DNA from 3 places in the Mesorhizobium sp. M1A.T.Ca.IN.004.03.1.1 genome. Region 1 is predicted to be linked to each of the others. Evidence: riboswitches for the same ligand, from Rfam matches in the RefSeq annotation. Region 1 holds a riboswitch; each other region holds the start of a gene.

Region 1 (5,129 bases):
CCGTGACCATCGGCATCCGTCCGGAGGCCCTGCGTGTCGTCGAGCCAAGCGACGACGTAATGCCGGCCTTCTCCAGCCAGGTCCGTCTGGTCGAGCAGTTGGGGCGCGAAACTGTCCTCTACGTCGACGGCTCTCCGCTTCAGACGACCAATTCCGACAGCGGCACCGGCAATTTCACGCTTCAGCTCAACAAGGTTTCTACCCTCGGCGTCGGCGCCGCGTTGCAGGTCGGCTTCGAAGCCGGCGACGCCTACCTCTTCGGCCCCGATGGCCGCACGCTCACGCCAAGAAAACCCCTCGCCTCAGTCTGAACCTCGAAATTTCGAAAGTCCCATACGCATGAACCGCAAAGAGCCCGCTCCGCTATCCGTATGGCGGCCCCTCAATCTTGACCGCTTTCTGCTTGGAGCACCTCATTACCCCGAACATGTCGACGAAGGCTGCTGGCAGCGTGACGCCGAGCGCATGGCCGCCGCCGGCGTCAACACAGTGCGTATGGGAGAGTTCGCCTGGCACATTTTCGAGCCCCGCGAAGGCAAGTTCGAGTTCGGCCTGTTCGATCGCGCGATCGAACTTCTCGGCCGCGCGGGGATCGACACGATCATGTGCACGCCGACAGCCACCCCTCCCCGCTGGCTCACCGTCAACTATCCCGAAGTGCTGCGCGTTGACATGAACGGGCGGGCCTCAAGCCACGGATCGCGCCAGCATGCCGACACCACAAGCCCGGTATTCCGCGCCCACAGCCGCCGCATCACCCGCGCCATGGCCGAGCATTATCGGCACAACCCGCGTGTGATCGGCTGGCAGACGGACAACGAGCTCAACACCACGGTGTCGGAATCGTTCGCGCCTTCGACAAGGCTGGAGTTCCAGAAATACCTGCAGAAGGCCTACGGCACCATTGAGGCGTTGAACTTCGCCTGGGGCGGCCACTTCTGGGCGACGGCCTACGACGATTTCTCGCAAATCGACCTGCCGAGACCGCTCATGCCGTCCTACCCCAGCCCCGGCCACGTGCAGGACTACCATCGCTTTCTGGCCGCCGCGACCGCGGCCTTCCAACACGACCAGGTCGAGATCCTGCGTGTCGCCAATCCGGACTGGTTCATCTTCCACAATCTTGGCCAGCTTGCCGACATCGACTTCCGCGGTCAGTTCGGACAGGACCTCGATTTCATCGGCTTCGACATCTATCCGATGCTCTATGACGAGATGCGCCGAACCGGCGGGCATGCGGCGACCCAGGCCCTCCATCTCGATATATGCCGCGCCTATTCCGGCAACTTCATCGTTCCGGAGCAGGCCTCGGGCTTCGGCAGTCAGCCCGGCTTCTCGACGATGACGCCGGAGCCCGGCGAGATGCGTCGCATGGCCATGACTTCGGTGGCGCGCGGCGCCGACGGTGTCATGTTCTTTCGTTGGCGTCCCGCGCATTTCGGCGCCGAGATCTACTGGATGGGCGTCATCGATCACGACGACGTGCCGCGCCGCCGCTATGACGAGGCAGGCCGCTTCTTCCATGAGATCGCCGCCGCGAAGGAGCAGATTCTTGGCACCGCAGTGCGCATGGACCTCGGCATCGCCGGCGCGGACTTCGACAACCAGGAGGCTCACAAGACCTATCCGATCGGCCTCCCCAGTCCGCTCGAAGACGCGACGCTGCTTCATCGCCACTGCTATCAGAACGGCATTGCATGCGGGTTCATTCATCCCGAAGACGATCTTTCGCGGCTCAAGGCGCTCTACGTCCCGCATTGGGTGATGTGGAAGGATGAATGGAACGAGGCTGTTGAAACATTCGTCCGCAACGGCGGTACGCTGATCCTATCGGCATTGAGCGGGACGAGGGACGAGAACAACCACATCATTCGCGAGCAGGCGCCCGGCAAGGCCCTTGCAGCCCTGAGCGGCGTCAGGGTGGCGGAGTTCGGCCGCGTCGTTCCCGAAGGCGCCAGCGGCCTGTTTCCGCTGTTTCGTCCGGCTCCGATGGGCGCCTATGCACCGCCGCCGCTCCCGGCCTCGTCCGCGGAACGCAAATACCTGTTCACCCTTGGCAATGAAGAATTCCAGGCTGCGCATTTGTACGAGGTGCTTGATGTAGCGCCTGACACCGAGGTGCTCGGCATCTGGTCGAACCGCTTCGCCGCCGGCTCTCCGGCAATTACCGCCCGCAAGGTTGGGCAAGGTCGGGTTGTCTATGTCGGCACGTATCTCACGCCGCAACTGACGGAGAAGCTTGTCGATGTCGTGCTGGCCAAAGCCGGTATAGCGCCTTTGCTGCCCGACCTGCCTGCCGGGGTGGAGGTCTCTGTCAGGGAAGCCGACGACCGCCGGCTGATGTTCGTGCTGAACACCACGGAAGTCGCCGTGATCGTACCCAACGTCCCAAAGGGCCTCGACCTGCTGACGGGCAAGGCCGTTGAAGGAACGCTGCAACTCGACCCTTACGGCTGCGCAATAATTCGGTCCTGAACAAATCGAACCAGCGTCCGTAGACGCCGAGCAGATGCTCTTCGAGGCGAAAAATGCGTTCTTCAATCCGCCGCCACAAGGGATTCGCAAAAGCGTTTCCTTGGCGGATGACAAGTGGGCCCCGACTGCCAGCTCGACGCGCGCAAGGTCGTGGCTCAATGGGCGTCGATGTAAGAGATGCTCGATCAAAGCTGCGTGGCTGCGCCCCTTCTCGTCGCTTGTTCGAGGCTGGAGAAGTCATGAAGTCGAGTTGACAGGATAGCGTCGCATCGTCCAACCTAGGCGCCTCACCAGGGGAGTCCCGGCAAGGGGCTGAGATACTGCTAATAGCGCGCAGTGACCCGTTGAACCTGATCCAGTTCATACTGGCGTAGGGACGGTGCGAGGCTTCGCGGGTCGGCAATCCGGCTTCGGCATTCGGGCAGTGCCCGCATCCTAAGCGAAGCGTCACTTCCTCCTCATCGCGTGGACTGGGTCTCCGTGCACTCGAGCAAGGAGGCTCACTCATGAATGCCCACACCCCGACCGTCACCGTCGGCGAATTGCCCGCTTCGAAGAAGGTCCACAAACCCGGTCAGCTCCACCCGGAGCTGCGGGTGCCGATGCGCGAGATCTCGGTCCACCCGAGCGCCGGCGAGCCGCCGGTCACGGTCTATGACTCGTCCGGTCCCTACACGGACACCGCGATGAAAACCGACATCGAGCGTGGCTTGCCACGGCTGCGCGAGGCATGGATCGAGGCGCGCAGAGACGTGGAGCGCTACGAGGGCCGCACGATCAAGCCGGAAGACAACGGCTTCGTCTCAGCCGATCGCCTGACGCCGGAATTCCCGGTTCGCAACAGACCGTTGCGCGCGGCCGGCGGCCGCGCCGTCACCCAGCTCGCCTATGCGCGCGCCGGCATCATCACGCCTGAGATGGAGTTCGTCGCCATCCGCGAGAACCTCGGCCGTGAGCAGTTGCGTTCGAAAGTTCAACGTGATGGCGAAAGCTTCGGCGCCGCGATCCCCGACTTCGTCACGCCGGAATTCGTGCGCGACGAGGTGGCGCGCGGCCGCGCCATCATCCCGTCCAACATCAACCACCCGGAAAGCGAGCCGATGATCATCGGCCGCAATTTTCTGGTCAAGATCAACGCCAATATCGGCAACTCCGCCGTCACCTCGTCGATGGCCGAAGAGGTCGAGAAGATGGTGTGGGCGATCCGCTGGGGCGCCGATACGGTAATGGACCTCTCGACCGGGCGCAACATCCACAACATCCGCGAATGGATCGTGCGCAATTCGCCGGTGCCGATCGGCACGGTGCCGATCTACCAGGCGCTGGAGAAAGTCGGCGGCGTCGCCGAGGAACTGACCTGGGAGGTGTTCCGCGACACCCTCATCGAGCAGGCCGAGCAGGGCGTGGACTATTTCACGATCCATGCCGGCGTGCGCCTGCCCTATATCCCGCTGACCGTCGACCGCGTCACCGGCATCGTGTCGCGCGGCGGCTCGATCATGGCCAAGTGGTGCCTGCATCACCACCAGGAGAGTTTTCTCTACGAGCATTTCGAGGAGATCTGCGACATCGCCCGGGCCTATGACGTGGCGTTCTCGCTCGGCGACGGCCTTCGCCCCGGCTCGATCGCCGATGCCAATGACGCGGCCCAGTTCGCCGAACTGGAAACGCTAGCCGAACTCACCAAGATCGCCTGGACCAAGGACTGCCAGGTGATGATCGAAGGGCCCGGCCACGTGCCGATGCACAAGATCAAGCAGAATATGGACAAGCAGCTCGCGGTTTGTGGCGAAGCGCCGTTCTACACGCTCGGGCCGCTCACCACCGACATAGCGCCCGGCTACGACCACATCACATCGGGCATCGGCGCGGCGATGATCGGCTGGTTCGGAACGGCGATGCTCTGCTACGTCACGCCCAAGGAGCATCTCGGCCTGCCCGACCGCGACGACGTCAAGACCGGCGTCATCACCTACAAGATCGCGGCCCACGCCGCCGACCTCGCCAAGGGCCATCCAGCCGCCAAAATCAGGGACGACGCGCTGTCGCGGGCGCGCTTCGAGTTCCGGTGGGAAGACCAGTTCAACCTGTCGCTCGATCCGGAGACGGCGCGCGCCTTCCACGACGAAACCCTGCCCAAGGAGGCGCACAAGGTGGCGCATTTCTGCTCCATGTGCGGCCCCAAATTCTGCTCGATGCGGATCTCGCACGACATCCGCGCCGAAGCCCAGAAGGAAGGGCTCGCGGCCATGGCGGCGAAGTACCGCGACGGCGGCGATCTCTACATGCCTGTCGACAGCACCCCCGAGCGCACGGACACGCCATGAAGGTGCTCATTCGCGGCGCTGGCGTCGCCGGATTGACACTCGCGCACGAGCTGGCAACGCGCGGCGCCGATGTGACCGTGGTCGAGAAACGCCTCGAGATCGCCGGCAATGCCTCTTGGCACGCTGGCGGCATGCTCGCGCCCTGGTGCGAGCGCGAGAGCGCCGAGGAGACCGTGCTGACGCTCGGACGCGACGCAGCCGATTGGTGGGACGCCGCCTTGCCCGGCCATGTCTCGCGCCAGGGCACGCTGGTGCTGGCGTCTGCCCGCGATGCCGGCGAACTCGACCGGTTCGGCCGCCGCACATCCGGTTTCAGGCAGTTGGACG
Region 2 (5,129 bases), on a different contig from region 1:
TAGCCACACTCCCCCGGACAAGGCAAGCAAACGCCTGATCACCCGCAGCCGGTTTGGCCGTAAATTATGTCCGCTTCCGGGCAATGTGTTGTCATCCGGCAACGCTGCCGCCTCGATCGCCGATATAGCGCCGGAAGGCCTCCGGTCCAGCACCGTCGAAGAAAGCGGCGGCCGACCCTGTGGCCGCGACCCTGCCCTCGTCGACGAACGCGATCCGTTGGCCGATGCGGCGCGCGTCCTGCGGCTGATGCGTGACGAAAAGCACGGTCATCTGTCGCTCGGCGTGGATGCCGGCCACGAGATCGAGCATGTCGTCGCGCAGCGCCGGGCCGAGCGAGGCGAAAGGCTCGTCGAGCAGAAGCACCGGACGGTCCCGTATGAGCACCCGCGCCAGCGCGACGCGCTGCCGCTCGCCGCCGGAAAGCTCGCTCGGCAGCCGCTTTTCCTTGCCGGCGAGGCCGACACGCCCCAGCGCGTCCGCGACCGCGCGGTGGTCGTCGGCCGTGAGCTTGAGCGATGGCGAGCGGCCAAGCCCGACATTGCCCTCGACCGAAAGATGGGCGAACAGGTTGTTTTCCTGGAACACCATCGACACCGGCCGCGCCGAGGGCGGCGCATTATCGACATTGATCCCGCCGATCAGCACCTTGCCAGCATTTGGTGATTCGAAGCCGGCCACCAGATTGAGCAGCGTCGACTTGCCTGAACCGCTCGGCCCCATGATGGCGGTGATCCTGCCGGCGGCGAATTCGACATCGAACCGGAAGGATGCCTCGCCATAGCTGAAGGATACGCCGTCCAACGTGACGGCCAGGCCCTTCGTGGCCGCGATGCCATTATTATCCCTCGTCATGCCTTTGCCTCCCGCCCCAGCCAGTCGGCGGCGACAACCAGCAGCAGGCAGACGAGGCCGAGCAGCAAGGCCAGCCCCGCGGCGTCGGCGGTCCGGTAGCTGCCCATGCGCGCGAGTAGAAGATAGGGCAAGGTCTGGACGGAATCGCTGCCGAACAGTGCGATCACGCCGAGATCGCCGAGCGACAGCGCCATGGCGAACGCAAAGCCGGTGGCCAAGGGCCGCCGCAGCGACGGCCAGTCGACCAGCCGCAGCCGGTTCCAGCCGGAAATGCCGAGCGCCAGGCAGAGTCGCTCGTGGCGCTCGCTCGCCGCATCATAGGCAGGGCGGACGGCGCGAATGGCGAAAGGCATTGCCATCACCGCATTGACCGCGACGACCATGACGGGCGCGATGGCGAACACATCGGTGATGTTGCGCAGAGCCAGGAACCAGCCGGCGCCGATCACGATCGGCGGCACGACCAGCACGAAACCGGCGCCGGTGTCGGCGGCGTGTTCGAGCAGCGACATGGCGCCGCCCGCGCGGCGCCTCAGGGCCAGTGCGCGTCGGGCGGCGATCAGCGACAGCGACAGCATCACGCAAAACAGCGCCGAGAGAAAGGAGAGCCCGGCGCTGGTGAGCGTCGCGCGGCGCACGGCGTCCTCGCCGGCCAGCCGGCCGAGATCCGCCTCCAGCCCGGCGAGCACGGTCGCCGCCATCGGTGCGGCGACGAACAGCAGCGCAAGCACGATGAGGCCGGCATTCAACACGGCCTCGGTGGTGCTGGTCGCAAGATAGCGGCGTGGCCCTACCGGCAGATTCGCATCGCCGACCGTGTTGGCGCCGAGTCGCGTCAGCATGGCGACCACGACGAAGGTCAGCACGATCTGCAGAAACGTTAGTGTCACGGCCCGCGCGGGATCGAAATCGAAGCGCAGCGCCTGGTAGATCGCGACCTCTAGCGTCGTCGCCGCCGGCCCGCCACCCAGCGTCAGTACGATTGTGAAGGAGGTGATGCACAGCATGAAGACCAGCCCGGCGACCCCCGGCAGCACCGTGCGCAGCGCCGGCCATTCGATCAGCCGGAAGGCCGACCGAGCGTCCATACCGAGCTGGCTCGCCAGCCGCCACTGGTCGGCCGGCACGGTGCCGAGCGCCTCGAGGAACAGCCGCGTGGCCAATGGCAGGTTGAAGAAGACATGCGCGACCAGGATGCCGGAAAGGCCGTAAATGCCCGGCCATTCCCCACCGCCGAACGTGCCGAGGATGCCGGCAAAATAACCGGCACGGCCGTAGAGCGCCAACACGCCGAGCGCGGCGACGATGGCCGGCAGCGCCAGCGGCACCGTGAACAACTGCAGGATCAGGCGACGTCCGGGAAAGTTCGTTTGCCTGGACAGGGCGCGGCCGACGAACACTGCCGGCAAGACCGAAAGCAATGTCGACAGCAGCGCCTGCCAAAGCGTGAAGCGGGCGACGCGGAGCAGATAGCTGTCGAAGGCCGCGGCAGCGCTGGACGGACCGCTCGCGCCTTCGAGGATCAGGCCGGCGAAGGCGCCGCCGATGAGCAAAGTGATGGCGACAAGGGCGATGATGCCGGCGGTGATGCGAGGGTCAGGGCGCGGCGTGGATTGCACGCTGCACCACGTTGGCTCGAGCTAGCGAACGCCACGTTCCGTCGCACCCCCCTCTGTCCTGCCGGACATCTCCCACTCTAGGAGGGAGATTGGCAGCTTTGCCGCTCTTCCTACACCGTCGGCGGCTAGCGAAATCACCGATCCCCCTTTGCGGGGGAGATGGCCGGCCGGACAGAGGGGGGTGCTCAAGCGCCATCCTGCGTCCTACTTGCTCATCGCCGCCAGCCATTCATCCACCCAGGCCTTGCGGTTGGCCGCCACCTCGTCCGGGCTGAACAGCAGGGTTTTGGTCGGCTTCACCAGCTTTTCGAAGGCCGGGTTGAGCGGCTTGTCGGTCTTGCCGGCCGGGAACATCCAGTTGGTCTCCGGGATGATGTCCTGGAACTTGGGCCCGGTCATGAAGGCTATGAATTTTTCCGCCAGCGGGTTCTTCGCGCCGGTTTTGGTGATGCCGGCGACCTCGATCTGCAGATATTCGCCCTCCTCGAAGGACGCCGCCTGATAGCGCTCGGTGTTCTCGGCCACCATGTGGTAGGCCGGCGAAGTGGTATAGGAGAGAACCATCGGCGCCTCGCCCTTGGTGAACAGACCATAGGCCTCGCTCCAGCCCGGCGTCACGGTCAGCACCTTCGGCTTCAGCTTGGCCCAGGCTTCCGGCGCCTTGTCGCCATAGACCGACTTGACCCACAGCAGCAGCCCGAGGCCCGGCGTCGAAGTGCGCGGATCCTGGATAATGATCTTGTCGGGGCCGGCGCCCTCGACCAGTTCCTTCAAGCTCTTCGGCGGGGTCTTCAGCTTTTCGGTGTCGTAGACGACGGCGAAATAGCCGTAGTCGAAAGGCACGAAAGTGTCGTCTTTCCAGCCGCCGGGCACATTCAAATCGGCCACCGCGCCATGCGGCGCGAATAGGCCGCTCGCCTTGGCATCCGCGGTCAGGTTGGTATCGAGGCCGAGCACGACATCGGCCTTGGTGCCGGCGCCCTCCAGCTTGACGCGGTTGAGCAGTGCCACGCCGTCGGCAACCGAGACGAATTCGAGATCGCAGCCGCATTCGGCCTCGAATTCCTTCTTCACCGCGGGCCCGGGACCCCAGTCGGCGGTGAAGCTTTCGTAGGTGTAGACGGTAAGCTTGTCTTTCGCCTCGGCAGGCCCGACGCCCACCAAAAGCGAAACAAGGCCGGCTGCAAGAACAAGGTTGGACAATAACGAGCGCATCGGCGCCTCCTTCGTTCGCGTTAAAGGAATTGAGGCGTCGGATGGTCCGAAGCGTCTAATCCCTCCGCCGGTACAAACCGGATCAGGTTCAGCGGGTTGGCTTTCGTTGCCTCTCAGCCGGTTCGCAAAATCAGCGTCCGGCACCCCGTTAGAGCATTTCGAGACATAGGCCCGGCCGATGCGGCGCGCAAGCGGAAGTTTCCGGGGATCATCATCGTTCACCGCGGTAGCGAAGCGCGATTCCGTTTGGACGCGCCCGCTTCCGTTTCGTGGGCCGGGCTGGTAAGGGCGACGGCCATGGGCACATTCACCATCCTGCTTGGCGGCGATCTCGTCCGCACGCCTCGCCTCGATCGCCAGATCGAAGGCTCCCGCATCATCGCCGCCGATGCCGGTATCGGCCATGCCCATATGCTTGGCCTCCTGCCGGAGCTCTGGGTCGGAGATTTCGACTCGGTACCGCCAAACCTGCCGGAGAATCTGGCCGCCGTGCCGCGCAAGATTTTCCCGACCGAGAAGGACATGACCGACGGCGAGCTCGCCATTGCCGAGGCGCTGGCGCGCGGCGCCACCAGCCTGGTGCTGGCCGGCGCCTTCGGCGGCAAGCGCGCCGATCATGCCTTTCTGCATTTGGCTCTGAGCGTGCGGCTGGCCGAGGCGGGCATGACCGTGCTGCTGACCAGCGGCGCGCAGGAAGGCGTGCCGATCCTGCCGGGCAAAGCCGGCTTCGACTACGCCGAGGGCACGCTGTTCTCGGTGCTCGGCTTCTCCGACCTCGCCGGCCTGACGGTCTCAGGCGCCAAATGGCCGCTGGACGGTGTCGAGGTGGCGTTCGGCTCATCGCTTACCATATCAAATGAGATCAAGGGTCGGCTCGAGATCGCGCTCGAGCGTGGCCGGGCGCTGCTGCTCGCCCACCCCTATCCTCTTCCCGAAAGCTGACATGGCACCGCCTCTTCTCAATCTGGATGGCATAAAACTGACTTTTGGCGGCACGCCGCTGCTCGACGGCGCGGCGCTGAGCGCCTCCGCCGGCGAGAAGATCGCGCTTGTCGGCCGCAACGGTTCGGGCAAGTCGACGCTGCTCAAGATCGTCGCGGGGCTGATCGAACCGCAGGACGGCGAAGTATTCCGCCAGCCCTCGGCAACGGTGCGCTACCTGCCGCAAATGCCCGATATGGATGGCTTCGCCAGCGTGCGCGCCTATGTCGAAGCCGGCCTCGGGCCGGCCGACGACCCGCATCGCGCCACTTATCTGATGGAGCATCTCGGCCTGACCGGCGAGGAGCGGCCGAACGACCTTTCCGGCGGCGAGGCGCGCCGCGCAGCACTCGCCCGCGTCATGGCGCCGGAGCCCGATATCCTGCTCCTCGACGAGCCGACCAACCATCTCGACCTGTCGGTCATCGAATGGCTGGAAGAAGAGCTTGCCCGCACCTCCT
Region 3 (5,129 bases), on a different contig from region 1:
ATGAAGACCATGCAAGAAAAAGACATTCCGGCATTCGTACAAGCAGTTGTGGACGCCGGCTGCAAAATTTGCGCGATTGGCAACTTGGGATACGTCTTTGGCGATGCTGATTTCACGCCAGCGCAACGGAGGGCCGTCGAGCCACAGCTGCGTAGGATTGCTGAAATCTACGGCGAACGCGATCATCTCATGAACGAGATAGCTGTATATCTGCGGTCGATCGGACGCCATGTCGAGGTTGAGCCGAAGACAGGTATTTCCTGATGGCCGTGATCGCGAGAAGCCGTCTTCCAACCTCTGAATCCTAAAGGAGGTGACCCCCAAGGCCGTTCGTCACCTTCGACCAGAATAACCACATCCGTGACCGCCTGAGCTACTTGGTCGATACGCGCACATGGCCAATACAGTTTCTCCATCCTTCACGAAGCGAATGAGGCTTTGGCCATTCAGCCCCGGTCTACGGGGCGTGACTTGTCCCCGATGCATGCGCGAGCTCTCCGCCCGGCTGGCCGCCGGTCGTCGCCACCGGCCGAAGGCGCCCGAATGCGCTTGACAAGATAGCGTCAGCCCGTTCAACCTAAGGCATTCACCAGGGGAGTCCCGGCAAGGGGCTGAGATACTGCTGGCTTTCGCGGCGCAGTGACCCGTTGAACCTGATCCAGTTCATACTGGCGTAGGGACGGTGCAAGCGCTTTGCGGGAGTTTACGCCCGAGGTCCTGTTGCAGCAGGTCTACAGAAGCGTCTTTTCATCCTTCCGGCACAGAACTGGGTCTCCAATGCATGAGCAAAGGAGCCTCACGATGAATGCCCTCACCCCCGCCGTATCGACGGGACCACTGCCCGCCTCGCGGAAAATCCACAAGCCCGGCGTCCTCTACCCGCAGATCAGGGTGCCGATGCGCGAGATTTCCGTCCATCCGACGGCCGGCGAACCGCCCGTCACCGTCTACGATCCGTCCGGCCCCTACACCGATCCATCAGTCGAAACCAGCATCGAAAAAGGCCTTGCCCGGCTTCGCCACGAATGGGTCACGGCGCGTGGCGATGTCGAAGCCTATGACGGCCGCCACGTCCGGCCGGAAGACAATGGATTCGCCACCGGCGAGCGCCTGACACCGGAATTTCCGATACGCAATCGGCCGCTCAAGGCCAAGCAGGGCAAGGCGGTGACCCAACTTGCCTATGCGCGCGCCGGCATCATCACGCCAGAAATGGAGTTCGTAGCCATCCGCGAGAATCTCGGCCGCGAGGTGATGCGCGGCAAGCTGCAACGCGACGGCGAAGCCTTCGGCGCGGCGATCCCAGATTTCGTCACACCCGAATTCGTGCGCGACGAGGTGGCGCGCGGGCGCGCAATCATTCCCGCCAACATCAATCATCCCGAGAGCGAGCCGATGATCATCGGTCGCAATTTTCTGGTCAAGATCAACGCCAACATCGGTAACTCGGCTGTCACATCGTCGATGGCCGAAGAGGTCGAAAAAATGGTCTGGGCTATCCGCTGGGGCGCGGACACGGTGATGGACCTGTCGACCGGCCGCAACATCCACAACATCCGCGACTGGATCGTGCGCAATGCGCCGGTGCCGATCGGTACGGTGCCGCTCTATCAGGCGCTGGAAAAGGTCAACGGCATCGCCGAGGATCTGAACTGGGAGGTCTACCGCGACACGCTGATCGAGCAGGCCGAGCAAGGCGTCGACTATTTCACCATCCACGCCGGCGTGCGGCTGCACTACATCCCGCTGACCGTCGACCGGGTCACGGGCATCGTCTCGCGCGGCGGCTCGATCATGGCCAAATGGTGCCTGCACCATCACCGGGAGAGCTTCCTCTACGAGCATTTCGAGGAGATCTGCGACATCGCCAGAGCCTATGACGTCTCCTTCTCGCTCGGCGACGGCCTTCGTCCCGGTTCAATCGCCGATGCGAACGACGCGGCGCAATTCGCCGAACTGGAAACACTTGGAGAACTCACCAAGATTGCCTGGGCAAAGGACTGCCAGGTGATGATCGAAGGCCCGGGCCATGTCCCCATGCACAAGATCAAGCAGAACATGGACAAGCAGCTCGCAGTGTGCGGTGAGGCGCCGTTCTACACGTTGGGGCCGCTGACGACCGACATCGCGCCGGGCTATGACCACATCACCTCAGGGATAGGTGCCGCCATGATAGGCTGGTTCGGCACCGCAATGCTTTGCTACGTCACGCCGAAAGAGCATCTCGGCCTTCCCGACCGCAACGACGTCAAGATTGGCGTGATCACCTACAAGATAGCCGCCCATGCAGCCGATCTGGCGAAGGGCCATCCGGCAGCGAAAACCAGGGATGATGCCCTTTCGCGCGCGCGCTTCGAGTTCCGCTGGGAGGACCAGTTCAACCTGTCGCTCGACCCCGAAACCGCACGGTCCTTCCACGACCAGACCTTGCCCAAGGAGGCGCACAAGCTGGCACATTTTTGTTCGATGTGCGGGCCGAAATTCTGCTCCATGCGCATTTCCCACGACATCCGTGCCGAGGCCCAGAAGGAAGGCATGGCGGCAATGGCGGCAAAATACCGGGAGGGCGGCGATCTCTACATGCAGGCGGACGAGACTGGCGTACCGGTCGTGCCAGAGGCTCCCAAACCATCATGAGGGTGCTCGTCAAAGGGGCCGGCGTTGCCGGCCTCACCGTCGCTTTCGAACTCGCCGCCCGCGGCGCGACGGTCACCGTCGCCGAGATGCGGCATGGCCTTGGTGGCAACGCGTCGTGGTTCGCCGGCGGCATGCTGGCGCCATGGTGCGAGCGCGAAAGCGCGGAGCAGCCGGTGCTGGATCTCGGACGCGATGCTGCCGACTGGTGGGATGCGGTGCTGTCGGGTCAGGTGACACGGGCCGGGACATTGGTCGTGGCCGCGCCGCGTGATGCCGGTGAGCTTGACCGGTTCGCCAGTCGCACGTCAGGGCATCGGCGCGTCGATGAAAACGAAATTGCGCTCCTGGAACCCGACCTCGCCGGCCGCTTCCGGCGTGGATTGCTCTTCCCCGACGAGGCTCACCTCGACCCACGCCCGGCGATGGCGGCACTTCATGACAAGCTTGCGACCATGGGTGTCAAATTCCACTTCGGCTGCGACGCCCGGCCTGTTTCGGGATTCGCCCGTCAGATAGACTGCATGGGAATGGCAGCGGCCGATGACAGGCTGCGCGGTGTTCGCGGCGAAATGCTGATCCTTCGCACGCCTGATGTCTCGCTGTCGCGGCCGGTCCGTTTGCTTCATCCACGCTTTCCGCTTTATGCCGTGCCGCGCACCGATCACCGTTTCATGATCGGAGCGACGATGATTGAAAGCCAGAGCGCCGGACCGGTGACGGCGCGTTCCATGATGGAGCTGCTGGGCGCCGCCCATGCCCTCCATCCGGCCTTTGGTGAGGCCGAGATCGTTGAAACCGGTGTGGGTGTCCGTCCGGCATTTCCCGACAATTTGCCACGCGTCGAAACAGACGGTGAGATCATCGCGATCAACGGTCTTTATCGTCACGGTTTTCTCCTCGCCCCCGCCATGGCGCGCCAGGCTGCCGACCTGGTTTTCAGTCAAGACAGAACCAAGGAGCATGCTCATGAAACTGATGGTCAACGGCGAGGCGCGTGAGATTGCCGCCACCACGCTGGCCGAGTTGCTTGCCGCGCTCGACTATGAGGGCGATTGGCTCGCCACCGCCGTCAACAGCGACCTCGTGCACAAAGCCAACCGCGCGGAGTTCCAGTTGAGCGACGGCGACCGGATCGAAATCCTCTCGCCCATGCAGGGCGGCTAGCATGTTGGAGCTTTATGGAACCGAGCTTTCGTCGCGCCTGCTTCTCGGCACGGCTCAGTATCCTTCGCCGGCCATCCTTGCCGATGCAGTCAAGGCATCGGGCACGTCGGTGGTGACCGTCTCGTTGCGGCGTGAGATGGCGGGCGGTAGGGCCGGCGAACAATTCTGGTCGTTGATCCGCTCGCTGGGCGCCAGAACCCTGCCCAATACCGCCGGCTGCCTCTCCGTCAAGGAAGCCGTCACCACCGCGAAAATGGCGCGCGAGGTCTTCGGCACCAACTGGATCAAGCTCGAAGTGATCGGCAATCACGACACGCTACAGCCGGATGTGTTCGGTCTGGTTGAAGCCGCCCGCATCCTGTGCGAGGACGGCTTTGCGGTATTCCCCTATACCACCGACGATCTCGTTGTCGCCGAGCGGCTGCTGGAAGCGGGCTGCAAGGTCCTGATGCCGTGGTGCGCACCGATCGGTTCCGCCTTGGGACCGGTCAACATGACGGCGCTGCGCTCGATGCGCGGATATTTCCCTGGCGTCCCGCTGATTGTGGATGCGGGGCTCGGACGGCCGTCGCACGCGGCCACCGTCATGGAACTCGGCTTTGACGCCGTGCTCCTGAACACAGCGGTCGCCAAGGCGGCAGATCCGGTCGGCATGGCGCGTGCTTTCGGTAAGGCGGTCGACGCCGGTCGTGAGGCGTTCAGTTCGGGAATGCTCGAACCGCGCGACGTCGCCGTGCCATCGACACCGATGGTCGGCAGGGCCGTTTTTTCATGAAGCTCGATCCCTTCTACCTGATCGTCGACAGCGCCGCCTGGATCGAAAGGTTGGCGCCGCTCGGCGTCAAGCTGATTCAGCTTCGCATCAAAACCATGGATGAAACCGGGCTGCGCGCGGAGATCCGCAAGTCGAAGGCCTGGTGTGTCCAACACAAAAGCCAGCTCATCATCAATGATTATTGGCGCCTGGCAATCGAGGAAGGCTGCGATTTCGTGCATCTGGGCCAGGAGGATTTGCAAACGGCCGACCTCTCGAGGATACGGGCAGCGGGCGTCAGGCTCGGATTGAGCACGCATGATCATGTCGAGCTGGAAACGGCCATGTTTGCCGAGCCCGACTATGTCGCGCTCGGTCCGATCTATCCCACCACTTTGAAGAAAATGAAGTGGGCACCGCAAGGGCTAGAGCGGATCAGCGAGTGGAAGCGGCGGGTGGCGCCGATCCCATTGGTCGCCATCGGCGGCCTCAACCCCGACCGCCTCGACGGCGTCTTTGAGGCCGGCGCCAACAGCGCCGCAGTGGTCACGGACATCACGTTGAGCTTCGACCC

What was found. A riboswitch is a leader RNA that binds a small molecule or an ion and turns the genes downstream of it on or off. The one in region 1 is predicted to bind thiamine pyrophosphate.
Region 2: it holds a riboswitch for thiamine pyrophosphate, as region 1 does, so the genes downstream of both, thiB (thiamine ABC transporter substrate binding subunit) here and thiC (phosphomethylpyrimidine synthase ThiC) in region 1, are expected to answer to the same signal.
Region 3: it holds a riboswitch for thiamine pyrophosphate, as region 1 does, so the genes downstream of both, thiC (phosphomethylpyrimidine synthase ThiC) here and thiC (phosphomethylpyrimidine synthase ThiC) in region 1, are expected to answer to the same signal.

What each region holds. Positions count from the first base shown of each region.
Region 1 covers NZ_RZTV01000001.1:701,511-706,639, forward strand. Annotated here, with positions in the region: gene EOD29_RS03305 (ABC transporter ATP-binding protein) at 1-311, shown strand, start outside; gene EOD29_RS03310 (beta-galactosidase) at 340-2,475, shown strand; TPP riboswitch at 2,758-2,870, shown strand; gene thiC (phosphomethylpyrimidine synthase ThiC) at 2,982-4,802, shown strand; gene thiO (glycine oxidase ThiO) at 4,799-5,129, shown strand, end outside.
Region 2 covers NZ_RZTV01000004.1:492,615-497,743, forward strand. Annotated here, with positions in the region: gene thiQ (thiamine ABC transporter ATP-binding protein) at 92-853, opposite strand; gene thiP (thiamine/thiamine pyrophosphate ABC transporter permease) at 850-2,472, opposite strand; gene thiB (thiamine ABC transporter substrate binding subunit) at 2,677-3,687, opposite strand; TPP riboswitch at 3,730-3,845, opposite strand; gene EOD29_RS16365 (thiamine diphosphokinase) at 3,985-4,629, shown strand; gene EOD29_RS16370 (ABC-F family ATP-binding cassette domain-containing protein) at 4,631-5,129, shown strand, end outside.
Region 3 covers NZ_RZTV01000022.1:5,247-10,375, forward strand. Annotated here, with positions in the region: gene EOD29_RS29595 (hypothetical protein) at 1-264, shown strand; TPP riboswitch at 582-698, shown strand; gene thiC (phosphomethylpyrimidine synthase ThiC) at 802-2,637, shown strand; gene thiO (glycine oxidase ThiO) at 2,634-3,635, shown strand; gene thiS (sulfur carrier protein ThiS) at 3,604-3,801, shown strand; gene EOD29_RS29620 (thiazole synthase) at 3,803-4,576, shown strand; gene EOD29_RS29625 (thiamine phosphate synthase) at 4,573-5,129, shown strand, end outside.